4 regions of the Paenibacillus sp. NPDC058177 genome follow, and region 2 is predicted to be linked to each of the others. Evidence: riboswitches for the same ligand, from Rfam matches in the RefSeq annotation. Region 2 holds a riboswitch; each other region holds the start of a gene.
What was found. Region 2 has a riboswitch for cyclic di-GMP ahead of ACFVU8_RS24390 (choice-of-anchor A family protein). Riboswitches for the same ligand answer to the same signal wherever they lie in the genome.
Positions count from the first base shown of each region.

Region 1: another riboswitch for cyclic di-GMP. It lies ahead of ACFVU8_RS10235 (thiamine pyrophosphate-binding protein); the one in region 2 lies ahead of ACFVU8_RS24390 (choice-of-anchor A family protein).
Region 3: another riboswitch for cyclic di-GMP. It lies ahead of ACFVU8_RS18340 (flagellar assembly protein A); the one in region 2 lies ahead of ACFVU8_RS24390 (choice-of-anchor A family protein).
Region 4: another riboswitch for cyclic di-GMP. It lies ahead of ACFVU8_RS25450 (glycosyl hydrolase); the one in region 2 lies ahead of ACFVU8_RS24390 (choice-of-anchor A family protein).

Region 1 covers NZ_JBHVVB010000002.1:45,067-47,270, forward strand. Annotated here, with positions in the region: gene ACFVU8_RS10230 (methyl-accepting chemotaxis protein) at 1-118, shown strand, start outside; cyclic di-GMP riboswitch class I at 687-780, shown strand; gene ACFVU8_RS10235 (thiamine pyrophosphate-binding protein) at 966-2,204, shown strand, end outside.
Region 2 covers NZ_JBHVVB010000007.1:179,748-181,951, forward strand. Annotated here, with positions in the region: gene ACFVU8_RS24390 (choice-of-anchor A family protein) at 1-746, opposite strand, end outside; cyclic di-GMP riboswitch class I at 836-925, opposite strand; gene ACFVU8_RS24395 (YhjD family protein) at 1,394-1,801, shown strand; gene ACFVU8_RS24400 (ASCH domain-containing protein) at 1,988-2,204, opposite strand, start outside.
Region 3 covers NZ_JBHVVB010000004.1:255,449-257,652, forward strand. Annotated here, with positions in the region: gene ACFVU8_RS18340 (flagellar assembly protein A) at 1-1,068, opposite strand, end outside; cyclic di-GMP riboswitch class I at 1,172-1,263, opposite strand; gene ACFVU8_RS18345 (FUSC family protein) at 1,575-2,204, opposite strand, start outside.
Region 4 covers NZ_JBHVVB010000008.1:150,015-152,218, reverse strand. Annotated here, with positions in the region: gene ACFVU8_RS25455 (sugar phosphate nucleotidyltransferase) at 1-1,060, shown strand, start outside; cyclic di-GMP riboswitch class I at 1,228-1,308, shown strand; gene ACFVU8_RS25450 (glycosyl hydrolase) at 1,319-2,204, shown strand, end outside.

The sequences.
Region 1 (2,204 bases), on a different contig from region 2:
AGTCTCTGCATCGATGAGTGAGCAGATCAATGCCCTCCAATCCGTTGCGGATGAGTCTGAAAAAATGACGTCAGCCGTCTTTCAGCTACAAAAAACGATTCATATTTTTAAATTTTAGAACTTGTCATAAAATTTTTATTTTTGTTCCTTTTAACACAAAACAGCCGTATAAGTTCAAACTTTCACGGCTGTTTTGTAACTTATGAAACGTTTGCATTATATCACTTTCAGACCTTTCTAGAAGTTCGTACCCACAAATAAAGTTTATCCTCTCCCCTTTCAAACACCCTACTTTTAACCCAGTTCCCTCCTGTGCAGTCCAAAAGAAATTGAGCACTTGGATTCATTGCCTTTCATGAAAAACATCATCGTAAATATAACTCCAACTAATTTCTTCAATTAATATCTAATCTTGTCCATTCAGCTGTTTTCATCTAATTTGCATTTTTACACCAATCCCTTTAATACAATCTTGCTTTTTCTCTGAATGATATGCATATTTCAGGCCTATTTTGTAACCGCATTCCATTTTGCAATGCACCCTTGGATACATTTTAAATTAAAACTAAATTCCTACTTTATTTCATATTTTTCGTCAAATTCCGAGTTCGTTTGTGTAAAATATATTGACAAAGACGAGCTAGGAATATAATGTAAAGGAAAATTATTCTTATAATTAGTTATAACATTTATATGGGCAAAATTCCTGAAAAGGAATGACGCAAAGCCATGGATCTACAGCCTCATTTTTTTGGGGGCCATGACTGCCAGGTTGCAGAGAAAACCAGGAGGATCGACTTAATTTCGCGGTCTGATTGGCGGTTTTTTGCTTCCAACCTGTGCTCCATTATTCGAGCACAGGTTTTGTTGTTTCTTTGTACCTGTTAGTATCGTTCTAAACATTTGGCGTTACCAGAACGATAATATATTTATCTTTTACTTAACCCAATTCATTTACTTGAGAGGTGTTTTTTTTGAAGACAGTCGCAGATTATATGGCGGAGGCACTACGTAACCTCGGAGTAACCCATTCATTTGGTATTATTGGTAAATCCATTTGTCCCTTAGTTCTAAAGATGGTGGATTACGGTATTGAGTTTATTCCTGGAAGACATGAATCCAGTTCCGGCTTTGAAGCCGCAGGCTATGCCCTTAAGACTGGCGGACTAGGCGTTGCTTTCGGGACATCCGGTCCCGGAGGAACGAATCTGCTTACTGCAGCGGCCCATGCCAAGGCGAATAACATTCCGGTGTTATTTATTACAGGGCATCAATCTATAAAAGAACTAGGTATTCCGCAATGTCAGGATTCTTCCTCATATCTGGCTGATCTTGCCGATATGTTTAAACCCGCTACCCTGTTCAGTAAGCTTGTAGAACGTGGCGATAACTTAAGCACCATTTTCAATCATGCTATCTCAATTGCTCTGAGCGGTAACCGTGGTCCCGTTCATCTTTGCTTGCCATTCGACGTTCAGACTGAACTTCTGGAAGAATTCCCGGTAGTTTATCCAGAGCGTGAATCGCTCGTTAGCATCTCCAATTATGACCGTGTAATCAACGCTATTAACAATGCTGAGAACCCACTGATTATTGCCGGTAAAGGTGTTAACCGTTCCGGGGCTCACAAAGAGCTGATTGAACTGGCTGAAACATTCAACATCCCTGTCGTGACTTCTCCTGGCGGCAAAGGTGCTATTCCTTGGGATCACCCGCTGTATCACGGTCCTGTCGGTGTCGGCGGATGTACACATGGCGATGACATGCTGAATCGTAGTGATTTGTATATCGTGCTGGGCTCCCGTCTGAGCGATATGACTATCTGTAATCTAAAACGCGAGAATCATCCAGAGACATTAATTCAGTTCGATAGTGACCCAACGTTTGTAGGCAAGATTCTGACCTCCAAAACTATACCGGTCACCGGGGATCTGCGTGATAATCTTGTGTATTATCTTGAACACCTGGATAGAGATTCTGTGACCAAACATAATACTCCAAGCTTTAACTATCGGGAAGAACTGCCTGAGCTTCCAGGCCTGTCCCTGGCTTCAGTTATGAGCGTGATGAGTGACTTTATTCCATACAACAACACTCTATTCGTGGATGATGGAAGCCATGGCTTTAATGCCGTTAAATGGTATAACGTTAAAAAACCGGGCAGTTTTGTGTTCGATGCCTATTTTGCCTGCATGGGTAATGCA
Region 2 (2,204 bases):
ACACTTGCTTTCGGCGCCAGAATTGTACCTTCTATGGTTGTATTAGCTATACTGATTGAGCCTGCTTGATAAAAATTAAATAATACCTTCCGGGGGCTTCCTCCCCAGATTTGAAAACTCGGAATGCTGACTGCGCCTCCGCTAACATTGACTATAACAGTGCCATTGTTTGAAATGTTGAACTGAAGACCATTGGCATCCTTCAAATCAGAGGCAGATAAATTCACTACATTAAAAGCTCCCGGGGCGTTAATCGTTATTTTCCCGTACTCTTTAGTGAACGATCCTGCTTCAGGGAGAGACGCCAGCTCAGCCGATTTATTAATCAGAAATTGCTTTTCTCTAGCAAAATCAATTGGAGTAGCCTTTCTCTCGCCTTCTTTGATATCAGCCCTTTCCTTGGTCAAAGACCCCCCGTAAACGGCTGTGCCATACACAGTTCCATCAGTCAGATTAATGTTTCCTCCCGCAATTAGAACATCGCCGCCCGGGGCATCCTTAGATACACCATAACTTTTCAGGCTGATATTCCCTGCGGCGGCAAGTCGCCCGTGAATCTGGTCGCTCGACTGCGTGAAATCTCCAAACACAAAAGCATTAAAATTCCCGGCAACCCCCAAGACTGGCGTCGGGGTATACGGCAAGCCCGATGTTGCGTTCACAGGGACGCCCAGGGAAAACGTGCTTCCCACAGTCAGCAGCCCTGCCAGGAACAATTTCACTGCCGACTTCATTTTTTTCCTCAATGCTTACACCTCCTATTAAATTCTATATGATCTCGTAGCAGCTACGATGACAACAAAAAAAGACCACCAAGAAGTAGAGAAGCTCTCTTCATGGCAGTCGGACGGTCATGGCACTGATTAGCACTTTAGACTCCTGGACTTTGCGTCCCGCCTTTTCAGACGGTTTGCTATTATACATGACGATAATAAATTGCTAGAAATACCCGCAAAACAGCATACGATAGGCCCATGTAATGGGTTTTATTATGAATTTACCAATAGTTTAGCTTGGCGTTATCACATTGTCAACGAATTCCTTTTTGTACAATCTTTAAATAAAAAAAGCGCCAAAAGGCGCTTCAAATCGTCATTTTATCCTCTTTTTAGAACAGCTGTATCCAGCCGATAATTGATATCCATAACGGAATACTCAGGAACAGTCCGAACAGCATCCCCCGACAAATATTCCCCTCATGCTCCATGGCCCACTTCTCCTTCAATATTACAATAGTCTTCTTTTTAGTATTTCAAATTAAATATAATATCATTCCTCCAAATAAATTGTGAATTAAATCACATATATATGTTTGTTTATAAATACCATTGAATATTTTTTGAAATCCGGAGTAGAATAGGAATATACGTTCTCATTTTAGGTGGTGATATGCATGCACAAAGCCGAGAGTATAGACAATCATCTGGTAAAATCGTATTTGCTTCTCCCGCTGATCCTATCCGCTTTTGAACGCGATGCCAGCATCATTTCCGCACAGCTTCGAACACCTTCACCTTATCTTGAAGTTCTGGATACGGCAGCCAGTGCAGCTACTGCAGATCTCAGGGATATCCGCACGGAGATGAGAATGCGCGGCATCAAAGTATATGAACAACATAAGCTCCCGCATGGCCTTGAAGCCAAATTCATCTGCCGGGGATATCACGAACGGATGCTGCTGCTGAATGAACTCATTGCCGCCCAAGCAGGAATCCATATGCGCAGATACCTAGGACTGGATATTTCAGCTTTCCGAAATGAGCAGGAGCAATATGGAATCAAGCCTGCCCCTCAACTCTAAATCCACCCTATGCCAAGGATCGGTTAAAAAAATAGGCCCTGCCATGGGAGTTGGCAGGACCCAAATCTATACCACTAAACACTGGGGGGCGTTTGGTAAATCCAATATAACCCCCGAACCTGAAAATAAGCTGATCTTAAGATAAAAATTAGCTTAAAAAATATCACGATTTTTGTTAAACAAGGATCAGAAATGCTCCTCCTCTTCAGAAAGGGGATACTCCCAGAATCCTAGCCGACCTTTGGCCGGAACGTGATGAACCAGCGGACGAACATTCTCTAGCTCCCAAGCGAAGCGTCCTTCTGTATAGTCGCCAAAAGCCCGTTCGTTCTCGCCTATCCACTGCGCCACACTATTCAATCCGGTAATTTCATGGCACTCCTTCAGTTTACCTGTAGCAATA
Region 3 (2,204 bases), on a different contig from region 2:
GGTCGCATTCTTCACACTTCCGTAAATATAGACATTTCCAATCGCTTCAATAATCATCTGCTCTTCCACATCGCCGTGAACAGCAACGTCCCCCGCGAATACGATATGCCCGGTCTCAGCATTGACATTCCCCAGGACCCTGTGCGCTGCAGCAATATCAAAGGTAGAGCCCTTCACTCCTGTCAGGCGGGGTCTTCCGGTACGAAGCGCCATGACCTTCACTCCAGACACAAGCTGTGTATGTTCCTTGGCGGTAAGTCGGATATCTTCAGGTGGCGTAGCAGGAAGCAGATGTCCGTACACATCATATCCGGGTACCCCTTCGATGGATGGATGCTTGATGGCTATGATGTCACCCTCCTGAACTTCGGGGATGTCCGGGTAATTCTGCCCTTCCTGTCCGCTCACGTTTCGATGAAAGATTTCGGCTGTTAGGGCTTCCTCGGAGAAAGGAATTTCGATTCGTGCATTGGTCGCGGGTTTGGGCGCAGTGCCTTCCGCTACACGGACTGGCCGTCCGGTGGGGCGGTTCAATTCCTCGTAGATTGCGGGAATATTGAGGTTCTGTGAGATGGATCTTTTATCAAAATCAGCCAGGACCTGCTCGATGCGAAGTGTAGACAGCAGGGCTTTCTTGTCCTGCTCCGCACTGACAGCGATGTTGTTCGTGGCTGCACAGTTCTTCAGGCGCCAAGCGTACTGTTCTACCCGCCGCACGGTAAGGAAGGCAGACAGCTTGTCTTCGGAGACTGTAATCTCGTACGGGGCTGATTCTTCAATCTCCCATTCCAGGCGGTCGGATGACAATACTTCTGTAGGGGTAGTAATGATCTGCCGGTTCTTCCTAAGGACTACGGGAGACACGGGAGAGACGACAGCAGGTTTGCCGCCAGATAAGGGTGAGGTGATGAAAAATTGATTGTTTTGAATAATGATGATGCCATTCTTATTGTTGGTGTCGTCCGATGGTAGAGATTGCGTAGCATCATTCAAGATGGATTCAGAGGGATCTATCGGCAAAGGCCGGGTAAGTTCTTTTACGTCATTTCGATCAGGGCGGTGCGTCATTCTGTTACCTCGCTTCTTTGTATAATCAAAGGCATCTGTACATAGAGAGTACCGTCATTCCGGTACGATAATCCGCTAGGAATATCCGCCATGCAGGCGTCTAATTGGCAGCCTGGCAACCATAAATGCAGCTTGTGCATTCTTAGGCCCATTGCTTTGCGTCCTACCCTTTCGAATAGTTTGCCTTTAAAAATGGATCAATGATGTATACTCAGCATCAGGCACTTTAATCGACTAAAATCGACAAAAAAAGAAGGCGCCGGTACGTCGTATATTTAAAATGTCGGCATTAAATCCTTTTAATTTTAGTGCTAAAGTAACGAATTGACAATAGGGAATAAATAATTTCACCCAGACCATTCACATGTAAAAGAGAGGCGTCTAAGCCGGATGGCCCGGGACGTCTCTCACAGGATCACATAATCCGTAGAAAGTGGCTATATATTCCACATTTCCTTAATTATAACGTGTAAGATGGTTTTAGTAAAATAAAAGGACTCTCCGCTTTATAACTTGTGGGAGAGTCCTTTTTTCATGTAATGAATTCCTTGGGCGATGTCTCGCTTAGCCTCGTGCGGTACCGCCGAACAGGTGGCATATTCCGCCCGTTCCACCTCATCCAGCACCCGGTTCAGGTGCGAGAAGACTGCACCAAGATCGCGCATAGCTGTCAGAGGGCAATGGCTCTGAAGCTGGGAGAAGCAAGAGAGCTGCAATTCCCGCGCATGATGCAGGGCATCCGGGAGAGAACGGGGGCGTTCGGTATCCGACAGGGTTTCTGTTCCGTACAATGCGATGCAATCGGCAGTGGCTTCCAGAGAACCGGCCATCCCTTCTGCGGCTGCATAATGCGGTGGCAGCAGGGCGATCTCATCTATAATTTCCTTCACGTAGGCATGAACAGTTTTAAGATGAGAAGTAACTGTACTAAGCCTGTTCAATTCATTTCGGCATTGGTAATGCGATAGCGTGTAATGAATTTCTTTCTGCTTCTTGCCGCTTCGCTTCAGCAGTTCACCGGCTTGTTTCGATACCGCATTGCTCTTCTCCGTACTTTGTTCACCAGCGGCAAGACCTCTCAGTGCTTCTGCCAGCAGTTGGCTTCCTTCAAGTGCCAAGGCTTTTACCTTGACGAA
Region 4 (2,204 bases), on a different contig from region 2:
ATCGCCTGCTGAGACGGTGGCTATTTTGCCAGTGGACCCTTATGTTGAGGCTTCTTTCTTTGAAACTGTAGCCCAGCTTGAACAAACGATAGAGGAGAGCGGCGCAAATTTGGCGCTCATGGGTGTGGTGCCTGAGCATGCTTCGGAGAAATACGGGTATATCATCCCGACCTCCGATGAGCCTGCGGTGAGCGGCTTTATGCAGGTAAGCCATTTCCAGGAGAAGCCGGATCGCGTTCAGGCCGAGGAGCTAATCAGCCGCAATGCGCTGTGGAACTGTGGTGTGTTTGCTTTCCGTCTCGGGTATCTGCTGGATATTCTGCAACGCAAGGGGCTGCCTCTCAACTATGAGGAACTGCAGAAGCAGTATAAGCTACTGTCTTCTATTAGCTTTGACTACGAAGTGGTAGAAAAGGAAGAGCGAATTGTTGTTCAGCCGTATGACGGCTTCTGGAAGGACCTCGGCACGTGGAATACATTGACGGAAGAGATGAGCAGTAATCATGTTGGCAAAGGCGTTGTCACAGCTGATTCGGAAGGCACCTGCCTCGTGAATGAACTGGATATTCCTATAACAGTCATTGGGGCGAAAGATCTAATTATCGCTGCCAGTCCTGACGGTATTCTCGTAACCCATAAGGCGGAAAGCCCACGGATCAAGGAGGTGCTGAAGTCGTTTGATCAGCGCCCGATGTACGAGGAGCGTCGCTGGGGCCATTATCGTGTCATTGATTATGTGAAATATGAAGAGGGCAATGAGGTGCTGACCAAACGGATTTGCATCTCACAGGGCAAGAATATCAGCTACCAGTTGCACCGCAAACGCAGTGAGATCTGGACCATTATCAGTGGGGAAGCCAGCATTGTGCTGAATGAGAAAATGCACAACGTGAAGGCTGGCGATGTGGTCCGTATTCCGGAGGGCACCAAGCATGCCATCCTGGCTTTGACGGATGTGGAGTTTATTGAAGTGCAGACAGGCTCTGAACTGGTGGAGGAAGATAATATCCGTATCACCCTGAATTGGGAAGATATTGGGCTGCATCAGTTTATCTCCTAGGACCGGATTCCAATGTCAGGAAATTTAATAGAACAAACTATCTATTTAACCAAATGCGAAACTTACAAAACAGGTATAAAGACTCAAAAATGATATTTTTTTCATAAATGCACTAAAAAATAATTAAATAGCGTCGATATTTACGGTAAGAGGAATAAACCCTCTAATTCGACAAAAGGCAAACCTATCGAAAGGTAGGGACGCAAAGCCACAGGGCCTTTCGCAAGAATGGCAGCCTGGCTACCGAAAGGGAGATGTATGTTGAAAGCTTACCGTAAGTATCGTTTGTTGCGCGCCCTCCTGTCCCTTGTTCTGTTTCTGACAGCCCTTCCCCTTGGAATGGGAATCGTCCCGTCTGCGGCAGGAGCTGCAAGCTCCGGTACTCCGGTTAATCCCGCTGCCTCGCCTGAAGCTGTAAAGTTGCTTAATTATATGTACTCTTTATCTGGAAAAGGAATTATTGCAGGGCAGCATGACTACCTGGAGAGTCCCGACGAGTTCAATCTTAAGCTGCAAGACACCAGCGGTAAATATGCCGCACTGCACGGTTACGAGATGGGGGCCATCAGTGGCCAGAATGAGAGTCAGGTTGCCTGGTATCGCCAGAATGTAGTGAACAGCGCCATCAACTGGCACAAAAGCGGCGGAGTAGTCGCCATGACCTTCCATGCCAACCTGCCGGGAACCAGCTATGATTGGTCCAATGTCTCCAGAAGTCTCAGCCAAGAGGAGTTTAACAAGTACGTTACTCCAGGGACAGTACAGTACAACAACCTGATTGCCGAACTGGATAAGGTGGCTGTACCTTTGAAAAGCCTGCGTGATGCAGGGGTGCCCGTATTATGGCGGCCGTATCACGAAATGAACGGAGACTGGTTCTGGTGGGGAAAGAAAAATAATTTCGCCGCACTTTGGAATATTATGTATGACCGTTTTGTTAACGTTCATAAATTAAATAATCTGCTGTGGGTATGGAGTCCGAATGCCCCGAATGCTTGGGCTGATCCGTATGCCCTGACCTATCCGGGGGCGGATAAAGTAGACATTCTCGCCGCGGATATATATGAGAACGATTATAAACAAAGCCATTATGACAGTCTGCTGGCGCTGGCAGCCGGGAAGCCGATCGGTATCGGAGAGAACG